DNA from 3 places in the Paenibacillus sp. FSL M8-0228 genome. Region 3 is predicted to be linked to each of the others. Evidence: riboswitches for the same ligand, from Rfam matches in the RefSeq annotation. Region 3 holds a riboswitch; each other region holds the start of a gene.
The links. A riboswitch is a leader RNA that binds a small molecule or an ion and turns the genes downstream of it on or off. The one in region 3 is predicted to bind thiamine pyrophosphate.
Positions count from the first base shown of each region.

Region 1 (7,678 bases), 600 kb from region 3:
GGCGGTTCTTCTCCCACATCCGCAGTAACCATTGCTGCATATCTGCACGTGTCAGCGCGTCGAGTGCGCTGAACGGCTCATCCAGCAGCATTAATTCCTGCGGGCTGAGCAGTGCGCGAAGAAAGGCTGCACGCTGTTGCATTCCACCAGACAGCGTATGTGGATACGCCTTGGCGAATTTGCCTAGTCCAACCTGCTCGAGCCATTGCAGGGCTTCTTTGCGACGTTCGCGTTCACTGGCGTACTGAGGGGGGACTGCTGTATTTTTACGTGGAGCATTTTCCTGCCCAAGCAGTACATTATCCAGCGTGGTGCGCCACGGGAAAAGGGCGGGCTGCTGTGGCATATAGCTGATATGCCCACGTTCACCAGTCATGTCTCGTCCGTGCATACGGATACGTCCCTGCTGTGGTTTGAGTAGCCCGCCGATGATGTGAAACAGCGTACTTTTTCCGCTGCCTGACGGACCGATGAGAGAAACGAATTCTCCCGGCTTGACTGTGAGGGATACATCCTGCAGCACGGGCAGTAAGCTTCGCTTTTCGCGGAAGGCGAGGCTGATCCCGTCCAATTCCAGAGCAGAAGGGGCAGTCGAAGGACTCTGCTGGTCCCCGGCTCGTTGTTCATTAGCAACGTTGTGTGATGATAAGTCAGTCGGATGCAGACTCATATGTGCCACGTCCTTTCTTTGCTGTATTTAATTCAAGGAGGAAGCTATTCCTGATCCGGTTTCCAGCGAACCAGCCATTTTTCCAGTAGTACTATGATGACAAACATCAGTAAACTGAGCGCGACAATGATGCCGATGGCGGCAAAAATGAGGTCCGTGCGATAGGCCGATTTTTGCAGCAGCATATAATATCCGATTCCTTCGCTCGCACCAATCCATTCGGCAATAATTGCGCCCATCACACTGTAGGTGGCAGCAATCTTGATGCCGGAGAATACTTGCGGCAACGAGTGTGGCAACTCCAGCTTCATAAAAATAGCCATGCGACCTGCACCCGACATCTGCATATAGTTCATCATCATACGGTCCGTCCGTGTCAGCCCGTCCATGGTCGCTACAGCCACGGGAAAAAAGCATACTAAGGTAATGACCATCAGCTTGGGCAGCATGCCAAAACCAAACCACACCATGAGCAGCGGCCCCAGGGCGATGATCGGAATGTTTTGGCTCAGGATAAGCAGCGGATACAGGGCGGATTTGAGAAAAGGAATGGTATGAAGAACGATGGCGATCAACAGTCCCGTTGCTGTCCCTATAGCGAATCCCACAAGTGTCAGGCGAATTGTAGCCCATGTATGGGCACCAAGCAGCGCCGTCTGGGCCATGCCCTCCTGTACGATGAGGGATGGAGCTGGCAGTAGCCAGGATTCAATATGTAAATAGGAAACCGCCCCCTGCCAGGCTGCTAAAAAGAAGAGGACCGCCACAAGGGGCGGCCATACGCTTTTCCACCAGGATGCGTTCTTGCCTTTCGGATTCATGGGCGATATTTCTCGGTCAGCTTGTTCATGCTGATGCCTTGTGGGTTATGTGCGATTTTGATCTGTGAAATGACGCTGGGACTGCCCGCTTCCGTCAAAGCCTCATGCATTTCTTTAACCACTTTCAGCAACTCGTCGAGCTCGCCCTCCATGGTCGTATCCAATGGGTTCACCTGATGTTTGACACCGGAGCGCTGAATGACCTCAATCGCCTTATCTACATACGGGTAAGAGTCCTCGTTATTAGGAGTTTTAGGGATTACTTGAATACTGAGCAGTGTATTAGCCATGCAAATTCACCTGTCCTTCATTTGGAGTGTTTTAGAGAAAATAGGGTGGTTTAAGGCGTTTGAGACCGCTCCGCGTTTCATTTGGTCTTACGATCGCTGTTGCAGGGGGATTCTTGGATTATTTAAGTTTTCAAAGGTAAGAATTCCCCTGCAAAGGCGAACGCTCCGCTTCTCCAGATTCAAATGAACCGCTCCGCTGCTGCCCGCCTTAAAAGCACCCTATTTTTAAAGCTGGTTTGTGCGGCATTTTTAACACACAAGCGCACCTACTTAGCGCTTAGATAATATGAAACTAAAGAATAAACCAAGTTGAACGAGAACGAAGTGGGCGGAATGGTGCTGTACAAGCGTTAGCGTTCGCTTTAAAAGCTTTCCGTAGGAAAGCTCGCTTCGGAAGCATAACCTCCCCGGATTTCTACACTAATCATAAGTTTTTATTAAGAAATCCGGGGCGGTGGCGATGGGAAGCACCATCCGACTGCGTAGTAGGGCTTCGTTCACTTCTCTAGTTCAGTCTTATTTAGTGGTTTAACAAATGGTCAGCGCTTGGGCAAGAAGTCGTTTGTGAAGGCCTTATCGACTTCCAAAGGCTTGCTGAGCAGCTTGCGTTCGTACATCCAGTCCGAATAGTTTTGCCATACCTCCGCTTTTTGCACGCCCCATTGCGCGGCATCATCCTGATAACGTGGGCTTAGCCATTTTTGGCTGGCAAGTACCAGTTTTTTATCCAGCTCCGGTACAGCTTTGCTTAAGATGTCCGCGGCTTCTTCCGGATGGGCGATAGTGTATTCATAGCCTTGGGCGGTAGCGTCCATGAACGCTTTGACCAGCTCGGGATCATTTTTTATCGTCTGTTCGTTGCTCACAATTACAGGCGTATAGTAGTCGAGGCTTTTGGAATAATCTTTTACATACAGCATATCCAATGGCTCATCTCGAAGTTGGGCCTCGATTCCGGTCCATGCGTAGAAAATCCAGGCAAAGTCGATATCCCGCTTCACGGCTGTAAAATAGTCTGCATTGCCCATGTTGACGATCTTCACTTTGCTCACATCGCCTTTGTCTGAATCCATGATGGATTTCATGACCGCTTCTTCTACGGGAGAGCCCCAACCGCCGTATTTTTTACCTTCAAAATCTTTCGGGCTCTTAATTCCGCGATCTACCGGGGCTGCGAAGCCTGAGGTATTATGCTGAATCACCGCAGCGATGGATACAAGCGGCACACCTTGCGTGCGGGCCTGTGTGACGCCTTCTTGGTAGCTGATACCAAAAGGTGCAGCATTAGAAGCAACCATTTGATCGGCTCCGCCTGAACCAGGTTGAACAATTTGGACATTCAAACCTGCTTTTTCGTAAAATCCTTTGTCCTTGGCGACATAGAGTCCCGTATGATTCGTATTGGGTGTCCAGTCGAGCACGATTTTAACATCTTTGAGCCCCTTTGCCGGAGTAGACGTTTGAGTGTCGGTAGCGGAAGCCGCTTCTTGGGATGTAGGGGGACTTCCACCGCAAGCGGTCAGGGTCAGGGCCAAGAGCCACAGACTGATCAGTCCCAGGCTTAATATTTTCATGCGCTTCATCGTTAGTGTTCTCTCCTTTTGATTACCCGTTATCCATCCAATCAGACAGCTTAAGTTTCCCATTTTCATAAAAATAACATCTGCCGGACGCGATCTTTCCAACAACTTAATCCTCAACAAAAAAAGCGCCCCGAGTTTCCGGGACGCTTGCGCTTGTATATACCAAAGTAAGGGATGGTCCTATGTAAAAAAGGCACATCTTGCTTAAGCATTCCTACGCTGGCATTACCCAGATCAGGTTGTAAGGGTCAGTGTCTTGGGACACACTCTCAGCCGGCCGATTCCAGCACCCCTGGCATTGTATGGTTTAATGGGTTCATTTATTCGGGTTTACTACGACGATTATATGCTTTGAATGCAGGTCTGTCCAGCATGAAGGGAGAGATAACGGTTCATTTGCCGAACGACAGGGTACACTTTTACTGTGAGCTTTGATCTGAAAATGAGTATGAATCAATCCGATTCGATCCGGTCATGTTATTTTCAGAACAGCTGCGCAGGTAGGTTCAGATGGGCTGGTGCCCAATGGCATGGCGTAGAGAATTCTAATTCGTGAAAAGGAGTTGTTGTACTGTGGGTAAAACGGAAACATTGGATCGCAACCAACTGGAACAAGCCATTGTGAAGGCTTTGGATAACAACAAATTTTGTACGTTAGGTACGGTAGAGGGTGGCAAACCGAAAGTACGCTATATGGCCCTTTTTAACGATGGAATGAACATTCATCTGGCGACAGATCGCAAAACGCATAAAGTGGATGAGCTAAAGGACAATCCGAATGCTTATCTGCTGCTGGGTTATGAGGTTGGCGGTACGAAGGAAGTTGTTGAAGTGGAGGCTACCGTCCAAATTACAGCTGATGAGGGGCTACGCAAACAAGTGTGGAACGACTCCTTGAAGGAGTGGTTTTCCGGACCGGACGATCCCGATTATGTCATTCTGGACGTGAATCCGACTCGCATTGAGTATGTGGGTCAGCAAACGGAGCGCCAGGTGTGGAAGAAATAATACGAATATAAATGGATAAGCCAGTAAATCTCCAATTTTTTCAGGAGGTTTGCTGGTTTTTTTATGTTTGAGAAAATTAATTATTTTTTCATAAATAATTTTAAGTAAATGACTACTCTTTTGTCTGGCGTTGGATTAAAATAGAAATGGTGAGTTCAAGGCTTACATATATGTGCAAAAGTATGTATATGAGGCATACACCTTAATGAGGAGGGGTATATTTTGTTATTACGTAAAAATTGGTTTAAAGGGTTTACAGCAGCAGTTGTAGCTTGTAGCATGCTGGTGTTTTCAGCCGCTCCATCCTGGGCAGCTAGTGATTCTCGTGATAGCGCTACGGTGAATTTGCGGATCATGGAAACAACGGATATCCATGCGTCCCTGATGAACTACGATTACTATTCGGACAAAGAAACCAACGAGTATGGCTTGGTTAGTACAGCTAGCTTGATCCAGAAGGCACGTAGTGAAACAAGAAACAGTATGCTGTTCGATAATGGTGATTTGCTGCAGGGCAACCCATTAGGCGATTATATGGCCCGCAACAAAACCTTTGAGAAAGAAGGCGGTGTCCATCCGGTCTACAAGATGATGAACCTGATGGGCTATGATGCAGCTACAGTGGGCAACCATGAATTCAACTACGGTCTCGACTTTCTGGACAAATCGCTCAAGGGAGCTGATTTTCCTTATGTAAATGCGAACGTTTATGTTGATAAAGGGGGCCAAGCTACTAAGAATTATTTTACCCCTTATCAGATTCTTGATAAAACAGTAACGGACGAGAAGGGCGAAGAGCATACACTCAGAGTGGGTGTGATCGGTCTGGTCACACCTCAAATTATGCAGTGGGATGAAGCCAATTTGAAGGATAAAGTCGTTACGAAGGATATTGTGGAAACGGCGAAAAAGTTTATTCCTCAAATGAAGACGGAAGGTGCTGACATTATTGTCGTGCTTGCGCATACCGGTTATGAGGATGTGCCACAAACGCCACTGATGGAGAATGCCGTTAAGTATTTGAGCCAGGTGGACGGAATTAACGCTATTCTGTTTGGGCATGCTCATAAATCTTTCCCTGGCCCTGATTTTAAAGATATGAAGGGTGTAGATCTGGATAAGGGAACCATTAATGGGGTACCAGCCGTGGAAGCTTCCTCATGGGGCAAGGATCTGGGTATCATTGACCTGAGCCTAGAAAAGAAAAATCGCGAGTGGAACGTGACTAACTCTCAATCTCAAGTGCGTCCGGTTGTGAGCACCACTAATCAGACTGTGCAGTTTATCCCTGAATTTAAACTGATTGATGCGGTCAAAGAAGAGCATCAAGGAACGCTGGATTATATTCGCCAGCCTGTAGGAACAACGACGGCGCCAATTACCAGTTATTTTGCATTAGTGCAGGACGACCCTTCCATTCAAATTGTGACGAATGCACAGAAATGGTATGTTCAAAACCATCTCAAAGGAACTGAATACGAAAAACTTCCAGTATTGTCGGCAGGCGCTCCATTCAAGGCCGGCGGTCGAAACGGAGCCGAGTATTACACTGATATTCCTGAAGGTACGGTAGCGATTAAAAACGTGTCCGACCTGTATGTGTACCCGAACACGGTTCATGCTGTAGAAGTGACCGGTGCTGAAATTCAGGAATGGCTGGAGTGGTCTGCGGGTCAGTTCAACCGTATTGATCCGAAGCAAACTGAGGAGCAATCGCTGATCAACAAAGATTTCCCAACCTACAATTTCGATGTCATTGACGGTGTGAATTACCAGATTGATGTAACGCAGCCTGCACGATATGATGCCAAGGGAACTATTATTGATTCTTCAGCGCATCGTATCAAGGATCTGCAATACAATGGGAAGGCTATTGATCCTGCGCAGAAATTTATCGTAGCCACCAATAACTATCGTGCTTCCTCATCCAAACTGGCCAACCCAGATGGCAAACGAATTGTGATGGCAGCACCGGATGAAAGTCGTCAAGTCGTTGTTGACTATATCCGTACGAACGGAACGATTAATCCATCGGCGGATGGCAACTGGTCTATTGCTCCTTTTGGTCAGGCAAAGGTTACTTTCGAGTCCTCTCCTGATGCCAAAGACGTGCTGGCAGGCAATCAACAAATTTCATACTTGAGCAGCGCGGCAGACGGTTTTGCCAAATACAGCTTAAAAGCTGGCGCTAAGCCTAGTGCAGCAACGACTCCTGTAAAGGAAGCTGTGGCTCCCGCGGAAGCAACAGCAAAGCCAGCTGTTAAAACGACCAAACCGGCGGCTGTTAAACCAGCTAAAACAACAAAGCCAAAGGCGTCCAAATAACTTCGAATTTTAGTTTTCACTCAATATCAGAATGAAGCAGCAAGTCTCTTTAACCAAGAGATTTGCTGCTTTTTTTAATATCAAAAAAAACGGCCCCGAATTATTATGAGTGTAAAAAGGTTTTGTTTTTGTCGAATATGTACTTAAGTCCTAAGTTATCGTTAAGAATAAGCTGCTTTTTTGTAAAAAAACGTAATTATATAGTACTTTTGTTCTAGTTATTTGTGATATAATGGTGAAAAAACCGGAAAATTGTTCCGAGGAGGACCATTATGACATGCAGCAATTGCAGCATCATATTACCTATAAAGGATCAAGGATTGCTTAGAATTAGGTATTCCAGGGTGTCGCTTACTCCAGCATTAGATGGTTTGGGTATGCTATCGGAACAAATGAAGCAGCAACATGAGCGTGAGGGCGGCATAGAGTTTCGCTATGACAGCCGTTCAGAGTTGGAACAGCTGGTTAACGAACTGGCTCGTCTGCCGCAGGAATACTTGAACCATATACAAGTTGTGGTGACTGGCTTGCATCATGTCGAAGGATATGAGGACTGGCTTTTATTTAGTCAATTGCAAGCCAGACTGCAACATCCGGATATCGTGAGTATTATTAAGGATCAAAGTTTTTCCAGCCATATGCAGCCTATTGTTGACCACAAGCTGGATATTATCGGGTTTGAGTTTTTGCTGCGTCCGTCACATGCGGAGAGACCTTTTCAGCCTTTCCGACTGTTTGAAATCGCCCGTGAAGCTGGCTTGCATGCTCATCTGGATCGCTCGGCTCGTTTTTCCGCTATTGAAAAAAGTGCAACATGCCTTCCGGCGGGGATTAAACGTTTTATTAACTTTCTCCCTTCCACCATTTATAATCCGGCTTATTGCTTGAATCACACCTTTGAGACGATTAATCGGTTATCCATGAGTACGAAGGATTTTGTATTTGAGGTCGTAGAAACGGAAGAGATAGACGACCTTAATT
Region 1 is NZ_JBBOXA010000001.1:474,779-482,456, forward strand. Features, by position in the region: gene MKY98_RS02125 (ABC transporter ATP-binding protein) at 1-670, opposite strand, end outside; gene MKY98_RS02130 (ABC transporter permease) at 715-1,491, opposite strand; gene MKY98_RS02135 (MTH1187 family thiamine-binding protein) at 1,488-1,781, opposite strand; gene MKY98_RS02140 (ABC transporter substrate-binding protein) at 2,321-3,364, opposite strand; TPP riboswitch at 3,559-3,668, opposite strand; gene MKY98_RS02145 (pyridoxamine 5'-phosphate oxidase family protein) at 3,938-4,372, shown strand; gene MKY98_RS02150 (bifunctional 2',3'-cyclic-nucleotide 2'-phosphodiesterase/3'-nucleotidase) at 4,595-6,697, shown strand; gene MKY98_RS02155 (EAL domain-containing protein) at 6,970-7,678, shown strand, end outside.
Region 1: another riboswitch for thiamine pyrophosphate. It lies ahead of MKY98_RS02140 (ABC transporter substrate-binding protein); the one in region 3 lies ahead of MKY98_RS04910 (ECF transporter S component).

Region 2 (7,678 bases), 2.1 Mb from region 3:
ACATAATGCCACCCTCAAAATGGGACAATCACGTGCTGTCAGTAATAAGCTAACGGCTTCAAAAGGTACGATTTCCATCAAAAGCGGTCTGCTACTCGTTATTCAAAGCAAGGATTAATTATGACATTATTGTAACCATTATATAAATTGTTTTTCACTCAAAACCCTTGATGAACAAGGGTTTTTCCGTTTATAGAGATCAATGAATCGATATATTTTTTACAAATTGTAATTTTTAATCGTTTTTTAATAATCGCTGTGTAAGTCTTGTCCCTCAAGCATTTGAGCGTTCTTTTCCAACTATTAGGCGGCTTCAAAACTGTTATACTCAACGCTGTCAGTTAGTTAGCAACTCAGCAAAATATTGCACAAATCAATTTTTGGAGGTACTTACAACATGAATATGCAGAAAATCATAAAAAAGGTAATTATAGCAGGGGTCGCAGCCACGATCGGCTTTGGCACTTTTGCAATTGAGGGAACAAATACGGCACAAGCCGCCACTACGACTTCGGTAGGCCAAAAAGTAATTAACTACGGTGAAAAATATATGGGAACTCCTTATAAGTTTGGAGCTTCCACAAGCACTACACGTAATTTTGACTGTTCTTCTTTCATGAAGCACATATTCAAGAAATACGGAGTAAATTTGCCGCGTACTTCTGTTCAACAGTCTAAAGTTGGACATGCCGTATCCAAGTCCAATTTGAAAAAAGGCGACTTAGTTTTCTTTTCAAGCGGTAGTCGTGCTACAGGACGCAACATTACCCACGTAGCAGTCTATATGGGCGGGGGTAAAATTTTACACACTTACGGCGGACCTGGCGTGACCATCTCCGATTTGAACTCTGGCAACTGGAAAAGAACATACATTAAAGCACGCCGCGTGCTGTAGTATGAAACTCATTTTGAAATATGCGAGCCGGGACGAAAAGTTCCGGCTTTTTTTATACCTAATACTATTCTGATACGGTTGGTGTTCTGAGTGAATAACCAATACCTCGTTCCGTACGGATCATTTTAAACTTATATCCCTTATCTACTTTAACCCTCAAATGTCTGATATAGACATCTACAACGTTCGTATCAACGATATAATCATGTTTCCAAACATCCTTCAGAATTTGCTGCCTGCTACAAACTTGGTTAAGATGTATCGCCAGATGAAGTAAAAGATCAAATTCCTTCGGAGTTAATTCCAGCTTTTGTCCCCCTCTGCTCACCAATCTGCTTGCATTGTCTATATGTAAATCACCCGCCTCGATTGCCCTTTTCACATCACGTTCAATACCAAAAATCCGCAATAAATTAGCCACTCTAGCCTGAAAAACTCTAGGATAAAAGGGCAGAACGATCACATCATGTGCTCCTTGTTCAAAACAGGAAACAATATGGTCCTCCTCATCCGATGAAGTCATTGCTAATAGCGGGACATGAGGATGGTATTGCTGCAATATGCGAAGTAAACCTTGCGAAACTGTCTGTTCATCTTTTATATTGAGCAGCAGCAAATCCACAGGATTATGGGCTACATAAGAGCTTGCATCCGTCGTATTGCTAACATGAACCACCTGATAACCTTCCTGCTCCAATGGACGAACAATTACGGGAGACGCTTCATTTACATCCACAAGCAAAATTAACGGGCTCACCTTTTCACCCACCTGGTTTGGACATAGCATTACATATTGGATACGAACAAGTTTGTGTTATAAGCCATTAAAGCATATTAATATTATTGTAACAAAAAAGCAGAAAATCATTCTCCAAAGAATGGCTTTCTGCTTTTATCGTTTAACCCAAATAGCGATGATACAGACTTCTTGCTTTTGCCACGTCCTTTGTCCCATGGATCAGCGCTCTGCCATCTGCAAAAACAACCAAGCGATGCTCGCTTGTACTAAAGGAAACCAAAAACGGATTTCGCTCTACTTTTCCTTCTCCCAAAGAAGCAAATCTATCTGCCGTTTCTGCAAGATTCAGATGGATCGGGTTTGCTGGTCTAATTTGAACGGTATCCCTACCGCACAAAACATCTGTTTTCTGCCGATGAGAGGCCGACAAATAGGGATACGTCGGTTGGCTGCCGCAAGAAGGACAGTTCTCCTTTTTAACGCTATCTACCGCTATCGCTACATACTCATTTTTCCACAAATCAAACGAAAGTAACTTTCCTCTCAAATCTTCCGGATATCCGCCAAGAAGTTTGAAGGCTTCCGTAGTTTGGTTAGCCGTGACCATCTGTACAGCCTGCGGAATAATCCCGGCGGTATCACAGGTTTCCCCACCAAACGGTACAGTTCCCAGCAGACAGTGAAGACAAGGCGTTTGACCCGGTAAAATGGTGTAGGTTACACCATAGCTGCCTACACATCCCCCATAAATCCAAGGTATCCGATGCTTGAGTGCCATGTCGTTCATAAGAAGTCGGGTATCGAAATTATCGGTTGCATCCATCAAGAGATCTACCCCTTGGATCAACTCTTCCAGCTCTTCCACCCCAACATCCAGTACATGTGCATGTATAACCGTTTCCGAATTAATATCCTTTAATCTTCGCTGAGCAGCTACTACTTTGGGATATCTTTGCGCAGCATCACTTTCCTGAAAAAGCTGCTGGCGCTGCAAATTGCTCCATTCCACATAATCCCGGTCTACGAGGCTCACTGTACCTACACCCCCGCGAACGAGCGTTTCCGCAATACCTGTACCTAACGCTCCGGCACCTATGATTAGTACGTGGGAAGAAGCAAGCCGACGTTGTCCTGTCGGTCCAAAGGGCGCGAATCTTTCCTGTCTGGAATAACGGTCACTTGAATGTGTTCCTCCTGCACCGGATTTGTCAGTTACCTTCATGCCTGAACCATACCTTCTATCGGACTGCTTGCTGAAGCGTAACGTTTTACAGGAATCATCCCCGCCTCAAAACCATATCTTCCAGCACGAACAGCCAGTTTCATGGCCTCGGCCATTTTTACCGGGTCCTTCGCTCCTGATACGGCTGTATTCAACAAAACAGCATCTGCCCCTAACTGCATCGCCATTGCCACGTCACCGGGTGAGCGAATACCCGCATCGACAATAACCGGAACCTCCGCCTGTTCAATAATTAGACCTAATGAAAACGGATTAAGCAAACCATGTCCTGTACCAATCGGTGAAGCTCCAGGCATAACGGCATGTACTCCAAGCTCTTGTAGCCTCTTTGCTAGAATCACATCGTCCGATATGTAGGGCAGCACGATAAAGCCTTCTTCTAACAGCTTTTCGCTAGCTTTCAACGTTTCAAATGGGTCCGGCAGCAGTGTCTTGCTATCCCCAATGACCTCCACCTTAATCATATCGCACAGGCCGGAGGCTTTTGCCAATTGGGCAATACGAATCGCCTCCTCTGCTGTTGTAGCCCCTGCTGTGTTGGGAAGAAGTGTATACCGGCTCAAATCCAGCATATCGAGAAAATGCTGCTTATCCCGTTCCTCCAAGTTCAATCTCCGTACAGCAAACGTCAATATTTCCGTCTCAGCAGCCTCTACGGCTTGGGATTGGATATCCAGATCAGAGAATTTTCCTGTTCCCAACAATAACCTCGAGGTAAAAGATGCTTTTCCAATGGTTAACATAATCAACCGCCTCCCACAAAATGTACAATCTCTAGGCAATCTCCATCTTTCAGTACCGCTTCATCATGATCTTCACGGGTCAATATATGCCGATTCAGCTCCACCACTACGGTTTTCACCTTTACATCAAGCTCATGTAGCAATTGATTCACATGAGTGATTCGATTAGAAAAGGTCAGGCTCTGGCCGTTAATCGTCAGCTTCATAAGCTTTTCTCCTTGAGGAGCTCAGAAGAAAAACTACTTATCCCAAGTTCTGCTGCACAAGCCCCATTAAGCATAGCTGCCATCGCACGCCCGGTAGCATCACTCAGCAGGACACCGTTGCGATAATGCCCGACTGCAGCATATACGCCCTCGACCCCAGGAACAATGCCTATAAAAGGATGACCTGATACAGCCTGCGGACGTAAGCCCGCCCAAGCGCGTATAAAAGAAGCTTCACGGACGCGCGGCAGCCAGGCAGAGGCACGTGCCAACAACCCCTCCAAGCCTCCTACGGTCACCTCTTCGTCATATTGATGTGGAAGGCTCGTTGCCCCAATCCAAAGCTCGTTATTCTGTTTAGGCACGAGGTAAATATCATCAGCATAAATGGTATATTCTAACGGGTGATCCTTCAAGGAGACCGCTACCGCTTCGCCCTTGACCGGATAAAGTGGATATTCAAACCCAACCTGCGCTAGCAATTTCATGCTATCCAAGCCTCCGGCAATAATGACCTGATCGCAGGAAAAAAAACCACTATCTGTGCGGACACCGCAAATTCGATCATCCTGTATGACCAGTTGCTCTGCCTGTGTACCAGACCATACCGTTGCTCCCAGCACCGCAGCAGCACCTGCATAAGCACGGCAAAGCTGGACAGGAGCCACTTGTGTCTCCTTTGAACGATATATTGCCCCGATCGCTTGTTCATCCAAACCTGGAATTCGTCGGGCCAATTCTTTCGCATCCCACCAGATAGGACAATCACCCTTTCGCGTTTTAGCAGCTTTCCAGCGTTTTTGGCCTTCAGTCTCCGTACGGAAAGGGGTCACAAACCCTTCAGTACGGAATTCCACCGAAATACCTGACAAACGCTCTAGATCACAGACAAGCTCAGGGAATGCATCTCGACTTATGCGAGCAAATCGTGATAGCTCAGAGTCGGTGAACTCTTCACTTTCCGCTGCCAGCATTCCAACCGCTGCTCCTGAGGCTCCCTCACCCGGGATCAATCGTTCCAGCATAATCGTACTTCTTCCCTCCTTGGCCACATGATAAGCAATGGAACTGCCGATGACACCTCCACCTATGACCAAGCATTCAGCGTGTCCAATCGCTCTTTCCTCTGTGTGTATCTTTAGCATTTGTTCCGTATCTCCTCTCCATAAACCCTTCTGCTTTCAGCTTGCCTCTACTCTCGTTTTCTCGCTACAGGCTGTGAACTACAAGGTCTGCCATTCGCCTATACTCCATTGCAGCTGCAACGGGCGACTCAGCCTCCCATATACCAGACATCACCGCAATTCCGCTTGCTCCGGCCCTATAAAGCTCCGGGATATGATGCGGTTGTATGCCGCCTAGCGCAATCACCGGAATGTTCGACAACCTGCAAATATGTTCAAGCTGAGCTAAACCCCGCGGTACAATACCGGGCTTACAATGGGTCTCATATACGTGACCATAAAGTACATAGTCCGCTCCTGCCCGCTCAGCAATTTGCATCTCCTCCAAGGAATGTACAGACACTCCACAGCGTGTACCCTTTGGAAGTAGGCTTTTCACATCCACAACAGGTAATCCATTAGCTGGTAATTGAACGGCTCCGACCAAAGTAAGTAAAGCTACATCCACACGATCATTTACTACAATTTGTTGCAAAGGAACTTCCTGCTCCACCAGGCTGCGAGTCAAAGAAAGCAATGCAGAGGCACCATTCTGTTTTAAACGTGCGTGTACATAATGAACATACGGACAAATCACAGCAGCCACTTGGGCGGCTTGTGCAAAAGTGCCCTTTTCCATCGAAATTGCGTGTAATTCGATTTTGTCTTCACCTCACATTGGACTAAAGGATCTAAGCTTAGCCAGCCACGTCTACCAGCAGGAATGAAAGGGGATTATATGTGAATCGTCTACGGAAGCTCGAACTACTTAAAATGAACGAAACGCAAAAAAACCACTTCCCCAAGGAAGTGGTTTAACGAACGTCCAATAATCGAACGGACCATGAATCCGTATACGTGTATCGTCCCACGCACAAACAAAAATAAAGATGGTGTTGCCTTGTTTGTACGGCGCTCACTTCCCTACGCTGGCATAACCCAGATCAGGTGCAAAGGGTCCGAAATCCATTTATTCCGTCTCAGCCGCATGGGCGGCTCCCCTAGTGTGACTATTTTATTGTATAAGCTAAAGATAGCTTAGCATATTTTTCTAATTCTGCAAACCCCACTTCGTGTGAAATTTGCTGGAACTGGATTTAGCTGATTTTAGTTAACTTTACTTGACCACTCTTCCACATTCCACGTTTTGGTTACCCAATCCTCGTAAAAGTCCGGTTCGTGAGATACAAGCAATACGGTCCCTTTGTATTCCTTCAAGGCACGTTTCAGCTCATCCTTTGCTTTAACATCCAAGTGGTTGGTAGGCTCATCGAACAGTACCCAGTTGCTTTCACGCATTAACAGTTTGCAAAGACGGACTTTAGCCTGTTCTCCACCACTGAGCGCAGATAGCGGACGCGTGATATGCTCATTTTTCAAACCGCAACGCGCCAAATGCGCTCGTACTTCATGCTGGTTCAAATGCGGAAATTCATTCCACACATCGTCAATCGGTGTAATTTTCTCGGCCTTTACTTCCTGCTCAAAATAAGCGGGCTGCAAAAAATCACCTTGATAAGTTTTTCCACTGATTGGCGGAATTTTTCCCAATATGGTTTTGAGCAATGTCGATTTACCGACACCATTGTAGCCGACAATTGCAATCTTTTCGCCACGTTCAATCGTCATGGACATTTTAGGCAAAAGGGCATGTGTATAACCAATCTCAAAATCAATACCCTCAAATACCGTCTTTCCGCTTGCACGTGCCTCTTTGAATTGAAAGGTTGGTTTTGCGGCTTCTTCAGGCTTATCAATACGTTCGATCCGATCAAGCTGCTTTTCACGGCTCTTTGCTCGGCCTGACGTAGAGGCACGCGCTTTATTACGCTGAATAAAATCTTCCTGTTTCTTAATAAAATCCTGTTGCTTCTCATAAGCATCAATATGCTGGGCTTTGTTCAGATCCGCCATTTCGAGAAACTTTTCATAATTAGCTGAATAACGGGTCATCTTGGCAAATTCAAGATGGTAAATAACATTAACGACCTGGTTCATAAATTCAGTATCATGTGAAATAAGAATAAAGGCATAGGGATAGTCCTTCAAATAGCGCGTAAGCCATTCAATATGCTCTACATCCAAATAGTTGGTAGGCTCATCCAACAGCAGGACATTCGGCTTTTCCAACAGCAACTTAGCAAGAAGAACCTTTGTCCGTTGCCCGCCACTAAGTGCGGATACATCCCGATCCAGTCCTATGGCCGACAGACCTAGTCCATTCGCCATTTCTTCAACCTTCACATCAATGAGGTAAAAATCCCCCATATCCAGTTGCTCCTGAATTTCACCCATCTGTTCCAGCAACACTTCCAACTCATCAGGAGAAGCATCCCCCATTTTGTCAGTAATCTGCATCATTTCCTTTTCCAATTCCAACAAAGGAAGAAAAGCATCCTTCAATACATCACGTACCGTTTTGCCCGGTGTCAGCTTGGTATGCTGATCCAGATAGCCGTAACGCACACGTGGAGTCCATTCCACTTTACCCTCATCCTTAAGCAATTTTCCAGTGAGAATGTTCATGAGTGTCGATTTACCAACACCGTTAGCTCCTACCAAACCTACACGTTCCCCCGCAAGCAATCGAAAGGAAACATTTTTAAATAATGCGCGGTCCCCAAAGTTGTGGGATACATTTTCTACAGTCAATAAACTCATAAGCTGTTTTTGGCTCCTTATTGTCATC
Region 2 is NZ_JBBOXA010000001.1:3,172,981-3,180,658, forward strand. Features, by position in the region: gene MKY98_RS13960 (thiamine diphosphokinase) at 1-118, shown strand, start outside; gene MKY98_RS13965 (C40 family peptidase) at 398-895, shown strand; gene MKY98_RS13970 (response regulator transcription factor) at 960-1,652, opposite strand; gene MKY98_RS13975 (ThiF family adenylyltransferase) at 1,795-2,856, opposite strand; gene MKY98_RS13980 (thiazole synthase) at 2,853-3,620, opposite strand; gene thiS (sulfur carrier protein ThiS) at 3,623-3,826, opposite strand; gene thiO (glycine oxidase ThiO) at 3,823-4,971, opposite strand; gene MKY98_RS13995 (thiamine phosphate synthase) at 5,036-5,629, opposite strand; TPP riboswitch at 5,894-6,002, opposite strand; gene MKY98_RS14000 (ABC-F family ATP-binding cassette domain-containing protein) at 6,097-7,650, opposite strand.
Region 2: another riboswitch for thiamine pyrophosphate. It lies ahead of MKY98_RS13995 (thiamine phosphate synthase); the one in region 3 lies ahead of MKY98_RS04910 (ECF transporter S component).

Region 3 (7,678 bases):
AACGAGGGAAAGCGGATTATTCTTTTCAACTGAAAAATCGAAGCACCGTCAGGTATGTCACGCTAAGTGGGCATCAGACGGTGCAACATGCGTTGCGTCAGTTATTGCTGTTGATTCCGGTGCTAGATAATTATAAGCACTATTACATTAGTGAAGAAGAGTTTGACAAGCTGAGACGCTATGGTGAGGGCTGGTTGCCAGAGCATCCACTACGCGAGCTTATCATTCGACGCACGCTTCGTTTTACCAATCTGATTGAGCAATTTGAGCAATCAGATTATGATGAAATAGGTATTAAAAAATATATTGAAAAGGATACTGTCCAAGCTCAAAAGGATAAGCACGAACAGATTCAACAGCCAGAACAGCCACATGAGGAAGGGAAGCAACAGCCTACAGTACGGCTAAATGAGCTGCGGTATCAAGCTATTATGGACGTAATTCGCAAGCTGCCTCGCAGACAGAAAATCGTAGATTTGGGTTCAGGGGAAGGGAAGCTATCGGCTCGGATGGCCCGAATGACGGGCGTTGAAGAGATTTGGGCGGTGGAGCCGTCTGCGTATGCACAGTTGAGAGCCGTGGAGCGTTTTAACAAACTGGAAAGGCATGCCGATGCGATCAGTCCTACACCCATGATGGGCTCTCTCTTTTATTATGATGAACAATTGCGGGGAAAAGATGTGATGATCCTATGTGAGGTCATTGAGCATGTGGATGAGCATCGTCTGAACCGGGTGATGAAGACGATTGTAACGGAGTATCAGCCGGGCGTGCTGATCGTGACGACTCCCAATCGTGAATATAATGAAGTGTATCGTATGAATCAGCAAGAGATGCGGCATGGCGATCACCGTTTTGAATGGAGTAGAAGCGAGTTTCAGGAACGATGTGAGCAGTGGATTGTGGAAGCTCCTTATTCGGTAGCGCTGAAGGGGATCGGAGAAGAGGTCGAAGGCTTTGGACAACCGACCCAAATGGCTATATTTACGCGCAGAAAGGAGCAGAAGGAAGCATGAGCAATTCATCCAAACGTACGATTCATTTACCGCATGCTGGACTGGTTGTGTTGGTGGGGGCCTCCAACAGTGGGAAAACCACATTATTAGACAAGCTGGTGAGCGAAGGGATTCTGCTGGAGACAGAAGTGGTATCCTCGGATCATTTTCGCAAGCTGGTCGGAGATACGGAATTTATAGACTGGAGTGGACTTCCAAGACTGGAATCGGACGTACTGTTCTATGAGTATCAGCAAATGTCAGCCAAGGCGTTTGAGGCGATGGATACGATTCTGGCTATGCGCTGTCGCTTGAATAAGCTGACGGTTGTGGATGCCACCCATTTGTATGCTGAGGACCGTCAAAAATATGTACAGTTGGCAGCCAAGGCGCATGTTCCTGTAATGGCTTTGGTACTGGATGTATCCGAAGCTGTGCTGCTGGAACGTGATTTAGGCAGGGAGCATCCGCGTGGCCGCCAACGGGTCAAGCAGCAGGCACAGCTGTTAAAGCGGAACCTGCGTGGGATCCGTGAGGAAGGCTTTAACGCTTGCTATATCCTTAAGGATATAGAAGAAATGAATTTTGTTCGCCGTGCGCAGCCACTGTTTCATGAGATTGGCTCAGGTATTGACATCATTGGTGATATCCATGGGTGCTACCGTGAGATGCTGGAAGTGATAGAGCGGCTAGGATATACGGAAGATACGGAAGGACTATACCATCATCCAGATGGCAGAAGACTGGTATCTGTCGGGGATGTGATGAGCCGTGGCCCCAAATCGTTACAAGCGGTGCAGTTCTGGAAAAAGCACGTGGATGCTGGACTAGCGTATATGATTGACAGCAATCATGGCTGGAAAATCGGCCGTTACCTTGATGGAAGAAAGGTGACTCTCAGTCATGGGGATGAACGATTTGCAGAGGAACTGGCCCAGTATGAACAAAAAGCGGGCAAGGCAGCGGCGGAACAGCTTAGAAGCGAGTTAAGGGACTTTCTGCTACATGCACCCTCACATCTTATTTTTGGCAGGAATGGATTGCGACACGTGGTCGTGGCTCATGCGGGGATTAAGGATCATTTTATCGGCAAACAGTCGGCACGTATTTCTGATTATTGCCGTTATGGAGATACGGAAGGACAGGATGCAGACGGAAAACCAATCCGCAAAGATTGGTTCGTAGACCATGAATCGGGAGAAATAGTAGTATGGGGACATGATCCTAGACCGCAGCCTACCCTTGTGAATCAGACGGTGAATATTGATCAGGGTGTGGTATTTGGCGGTATGCTAACCGCTTATCGTTTTCCGGAAAAGGAATTTGTCAGCGTTCCGGCACATGAGAATTATGCGAATGATCCCGATAGCCCACTTGTCCGGTGGCAGAGAAAACGGTTTTCCCCGCCGAATTTACGCAAGCTCATCGCTGGTTACAGTGTACTGACGGAATCGTATGGCGAAGTGCGCGTTCAAGGAGAATCGGTCAAAACCGCTATAGATGCCGTGTCACATGTGACAGTACCGATAGAGGAACTGGTGTATATTCCACCGACCATGAGTCCTGCTCCAGCGGTGTCTGCAGAGGAAGGTTATCTGGAGCATCCGCGTGAAGCGCTGGCTTATTATCGCGGGCAAGGGGTACAAACGATGGTGGCCGAGAAAAAACATATGGGTAGCCGGGCTATTTTGCTATTATTCAAAAACGAACAGGCCGCTGTCGAGTATGTAGGCTACCCGACATTGGGCACGATCTACAGTCGGAGCGGGAGAGCTTTCTTTGAACAAAGCCTTGGGAAGCAAGTGCTGGAAAAGCTGAATGTGGATCTACGGACTGCCGGATATTTTGAACGGAACCAGACGGATTTTGTGTTGCTGGATGCGGAAATTGTACCGTGGAATCTCAAGGCTCGGGAATTGATTGCTGCACAGTATGCGCATGTGGGTGAAGCAGCTCTGCTGGATCGCAGTAAGCTGGTAGACAAGCTGAAGCAGGCGAAGGTTGCGGGCCGAGAGGTTGGAGACTGGTTGGAGGAAATGGAACAGAAGTACGCGAATGCCGTGACGTTTCAAGAGGCTTTTCAAAAATATTGCTGGGATGTGGACGGTCTGGATGAGATTCGTATCGCACCGTTTCATACGCTGGCACACAGCGGAAAGACTTTTTTTGACCATTCTCATATTTGGCATATGGAGCAAAACCGGGAGCTGGCTGGGCTGTCTTCCCTGTTTATGGAGACAGAGTATCGCGTGATCACGGACGAAGCAAGCGAGGAAGAGGTCATTCGTTGGTGGAACGAGATGACAGAGGATGGTCATGAGGGGATTGTGATCAAGCCGGAACGCTTTTTGATGAAAAATCGGGACAAGATGATTCAGCCTGCAATCAAGGTGAGAGGCCGGAAGTATTTGCACATCATTTACGGTATGGATTATCTTGCCCCTGAGAATTTAAAGCGTCTGAAGCAGCGTCGAACGAACAAAAAGGAGCGTCATGCCCTGATGGAAGGAGCGCTTGGTATGGAAGGCGTGGAACGTTTTGTCCGCAAGGATACGGTAGATCGTATTCATGAATGCGTCCTTGCCGCACTATCTCTGGAATCAGAGCCGATTGATCCAAGATTGTAGTTTGCGAGGGAGGGATTGAGATGGAAAGGGGTACACCGTTAATTGATATTGGTGTGAACTTGATGCATCGTTCGTTTCATGCAGATCGGGAACAGGTGGTAGAGAGAGCCGCGGCTGTAGGGATTTCACCGCTGATTATTACCGGGACCAGTGTCCGCAGCAGTCGGGAAGCTTCTCAGTATGCAGCGCGTTATCCGGGCAAGCTGTATGCGACAGCTGGCGTGCATCCCCATGATGCCAAAGACTGCAGTGCAGACACGATTCAGCAGCTCCGCCAGTTGGCGGGTCAGCCGCAGGTCGTATCCATAGGGGAATGCGGATTGGACTATAACCGTGATTTTTCGCCACGTGATGTGCAGCGCCGATGGTTTGGCGAGCAAATCCAACTGGCGGGTGAGCTGAAAATGCCGTTATTTCTGCATGAACGAGATGCACATGAGGACTTTGTCGCTATGCTTCGGGAGTATCAAGGGCTTGTCGATAAAGCGGTAGTGCATTGTTTTACCGGCACGGAACAGGAATTGCGTACGTATGTAGAAATGGGACTGTATATCGGAATCACCGGCTGGATTTGCGACGAACGGCGGGGGAAGCATCTGCGTGAACTGGTCAGAGATATTCCCTTGGACCGTCTGATGATTGAAACGGATGCTCCATTTTTGACCCCGCGTAATTTGCCTGTGAAGCCTAAAGAAGGGCGTAATGAGCCCATGTATCTCGCTCACATTGCTGCTACGATAGCCGAATGTACAGGTCGAAGCATGATGGAGATCGAAATCGCGACGACGGAAACGGCTAAACGTTTCTTCGGATTATAGGATTGTCAAAGCCATAGATGTGGTATATATTATAGTGAATTAAAAAGCATTGTCGGGAGCTTGAGAAAGTCAGGCTGAGAGGGTGGCCCTTGCCACTGACCGTGAAATCTGATCTGGGTAATGCCAGCGTAGAGAAACCAAGAACACTATACAGGAATGCCGCTTTTTTTTTGCGGTTGTCGATAGATTCAATGTATGTCCTAGCATTTTACCTTGATCCTGACTTGGCTGGGTATCAGTGTAGTAGTTTAGACTACTGGTTATATAAGGCATATCGACGAATGATGTTTTGTATGGTGCTTCACCTTTTACTGCGCATAAAGCTTGCCTGGAGATTCAGCTCCAGACAAGCTTTTTTTCATGGCCAAGAGGCCAACTATAAGGAAAAAGGGGAGCACGCAATAATGAATACTGCTGTAAGAGCGTCCAAAGGGTTGAAACTGACGGATATTTTGGTCACGATTGTGATCGCTGTTGTGTTCGGGTTGATCTACAAAATATGGGGACCTGCCTATGATTTGATGAAACCATTGGGTCTACACGCCGAGCAACTGATGTATGGCATGTGGTTTATGGCAGGTACGTTTGCTTATCTCATCATTCGCAAGCCGGGTGTTGCGATTTTGGCAGAGGTGGCAGCGGCAACGGTCAGTGCTTTTTTGGGAAGCGAATGGGGTATGTCCACCTTGTACTATGGCCTGCTGCAAGGCTTGGGAGCGGAGCTGTTTTTTGCGGCTTTTCTGTATCGGAACGCAAACCTGTGGGTTGCTTCGCTAGCTGCGGCTGGGGCGGCTGTCACTTCTCTGATTTTAGACTTCAGCTACGGGTATATTGATCAGCTATCGACTTGGAACTATGTTTTGTATATTGGATTTCGGATGATTGGCAGTATTGTGATTGCCGGGGTATTCGCGTTCTATCTGGCTAAGGCATTGGAGGTAACCGGAGTCACGCGAAGTTTGAGGCCTGCAACGGAACAAGATTATAAGGGGCTGGATTGATGAGCCGGGCAACCGAAGATGTGGTGGCTTCGATCACCCGGCTACGGTTGAAATTCCCCGGTGAGCAAGAGCTGCTTTTTCACAATATGTCTTTGTCTGTCCGCAAGGGGGAAAAGCTGCTGCTACTGGGACCGAGTGGATGCGGTAAATCAACACTGCTCCAAGTGTTAAGCGGTCTGATTCCACGCACGATAGAAGTGCCTATGAAATGCGATGCTGCTGTAATCCCAAGTGTCTCAGGTATTGTATTTCAAGATCCTGATACGCAGTTCTGTATGTCATATGCAGATGAGGAACTGGCTTTTGTGTTGGAAAATAATCAGGTTCCCCGGGAGCAGATGCGATCCCGTATTCGCGAGCTGCTGATACAGGTGGGTCTATCGACGGATGATATACATATGCCCATTGGCAGCATGTCACAGGGAATGAAGCAGCGGCTGGCGATTGCGTCTGTGCTGGCTATGGAGCCAGAAGTGCTTTTTCTGGATGAGCCCACGGCTTTGTTGGACGAGGAAGGCACTACACAGGTGTGGGATACCATTCGCAACATTTCGGTAGACCAGACACTGGTGATTGTGGAGCATAAAATTAATGAAATTGTCCATGATGTGGATCGGATTGTGGTGCTTTCTGCTCAAGGGGAGATCATTGCAGATGGAAGGGCCGAAGAAGTATTTCATGTGCACCGGCAGGCATTGTCCGAGTACGGCGTGTGGTATCCGGGAGTATGGAATGAATCGTCTTCGCCACGTTGGAGTGAAGCAGTGACGCAACAGAATGGTGCGGGGACTGATGTGCTGGAGTTGGAACATTTTAGCGGCCTCCGCGGTTTAAGTTCAGTGATTTACGTGGAGCATGCGCAGGTGAAGCCTGGCGACTGGATTGGCGTGGTTGGTGAAAACGGGGCTGGCAAAAGCTCGTTGCTGCTCTCCATGATGCGCTTACTTCGAACACAGGGGCGTTATAGCGTGTGCGGAATTGAGGTAGGCAGTACGGAACAACTGGCAGAGCGTATCGGGTTCGCGTTTCAAAATCCCGAGCTGCAATTCGTAGCACACACCGTACGAAAGGAACTAGAGTATTCGTTACCCAAGAGCTTGTTTAGTGCTGAACAGTGCCGGGAGCGGGTGAATCGGATGCTCGTACAGTTCGGACTGGAGCAGCTGGACGAGCGTCATCCGTATCAGCTTTCGTTGGGTCAAAAAAGGCGGTTGAGTATTGCTACGGCTATGATCCGTGAGCCGGAAGTGCTGCTGCTGGATGAACCGACTTTTGGGCAGGATGCGCGTAATACCTTTGTCATGCTGGATATGTTGGAGCAGCTGAGAACGGCAGGCACAGCCATTGTGATGGTCACGCATGACCCGGAAATTGTCCGTCGATATTGTACCGATATATGGCGGATTCAGAAAGGGGAACTACAGTATGAACCTGTCCTTTCCCCATCATAAAACATGGCTGCATCGCGTGAATCCGGGTCTAAAGCTCGTGATGTTTTCCATACTGTTTGTGGTCGTTATAGTCATCCATGATCCGAATGTCATGTTTAATGTTGCGTGTGCTATGCTGCTGCTGCTTATCTGGTCAGGCCATCCATGGAAGTGGCTGCTGCTGTATGGTTCTCCCTTTATATTGGTGTTTATTTCAACCTCAACAGGCATGATGATGTTTGGTAAAGGGATGACGACCTGGTGGACATGGGGCCTGATCCATATTACACAGGAAAGTTTTTATCGGGGCATGCATCTGGGCTTTCGTGCGCTGAGTATGGCTGCGGTGGGGTTGCTGTTTGGCTTAACGACTCGTCCGGTGGACCTTTTTTATTCACTGATGCAGCAATGGAAGCTCCCTCCGAAGTATGCATACAGCTTTTTGGCAGCCATGCGGTTGATGCCTATGATGGTGGAGGAATTCCAGGCATTGAGACAAGCCCACCGTATTCGAGGTTTACATCAGCATGTGTCCAAATGGAATATGTATGCCACGCTTCGCAGGTATGCGATTCCGCTACTCGCTCAAAGTATTCGGCGTGCTCAGCGCATTGCTATTGCTATGGAAGCCAAGGGTTTTACCAATGAAACCAAGCGAACGTATTATTATCCGATCGGCTATTCGGCTATAGATATTGTATTCATATTCTATTTTGTCGTCATGCTTACGCTGGCTTGGGGACTTGGGATTTGCTTTCCTTATGTAGGGGTGTGGGATGTACGTTAATTGTTGTCAAAAGGCTTTGC
Region 3 is NZ_JBBOXA010000001.1:1,069,885-1,077,562, forward strand. Features, by position in the region: gene MKY98_RS04895 (3' terminal RNA ribose 2'-O-methyltransferase Hen1) at 1-1,016, shown strand, start outside; gene MKY98_RS04900 (polynucleotide kinase-phosphatase) at 1,013-3,622, shown strand; gene MKY98_RS04905 (TatD family hydrolase) at 3,643-4,440, shown strand; TPP riboswitch at 4,484-4,593, shown strand; gene MKY98_RS04910 (ECF transporter S component) at 4,845-5,441, shown strand; gene MKY98_RS04915 (ABC transporter ATP-binding protein) at 5,441-6,892, shown strand; gene MKY98_RS04920 (energy-coupling factor transporter transmembrane component T family protein) at 6,867-7,658, shown strand.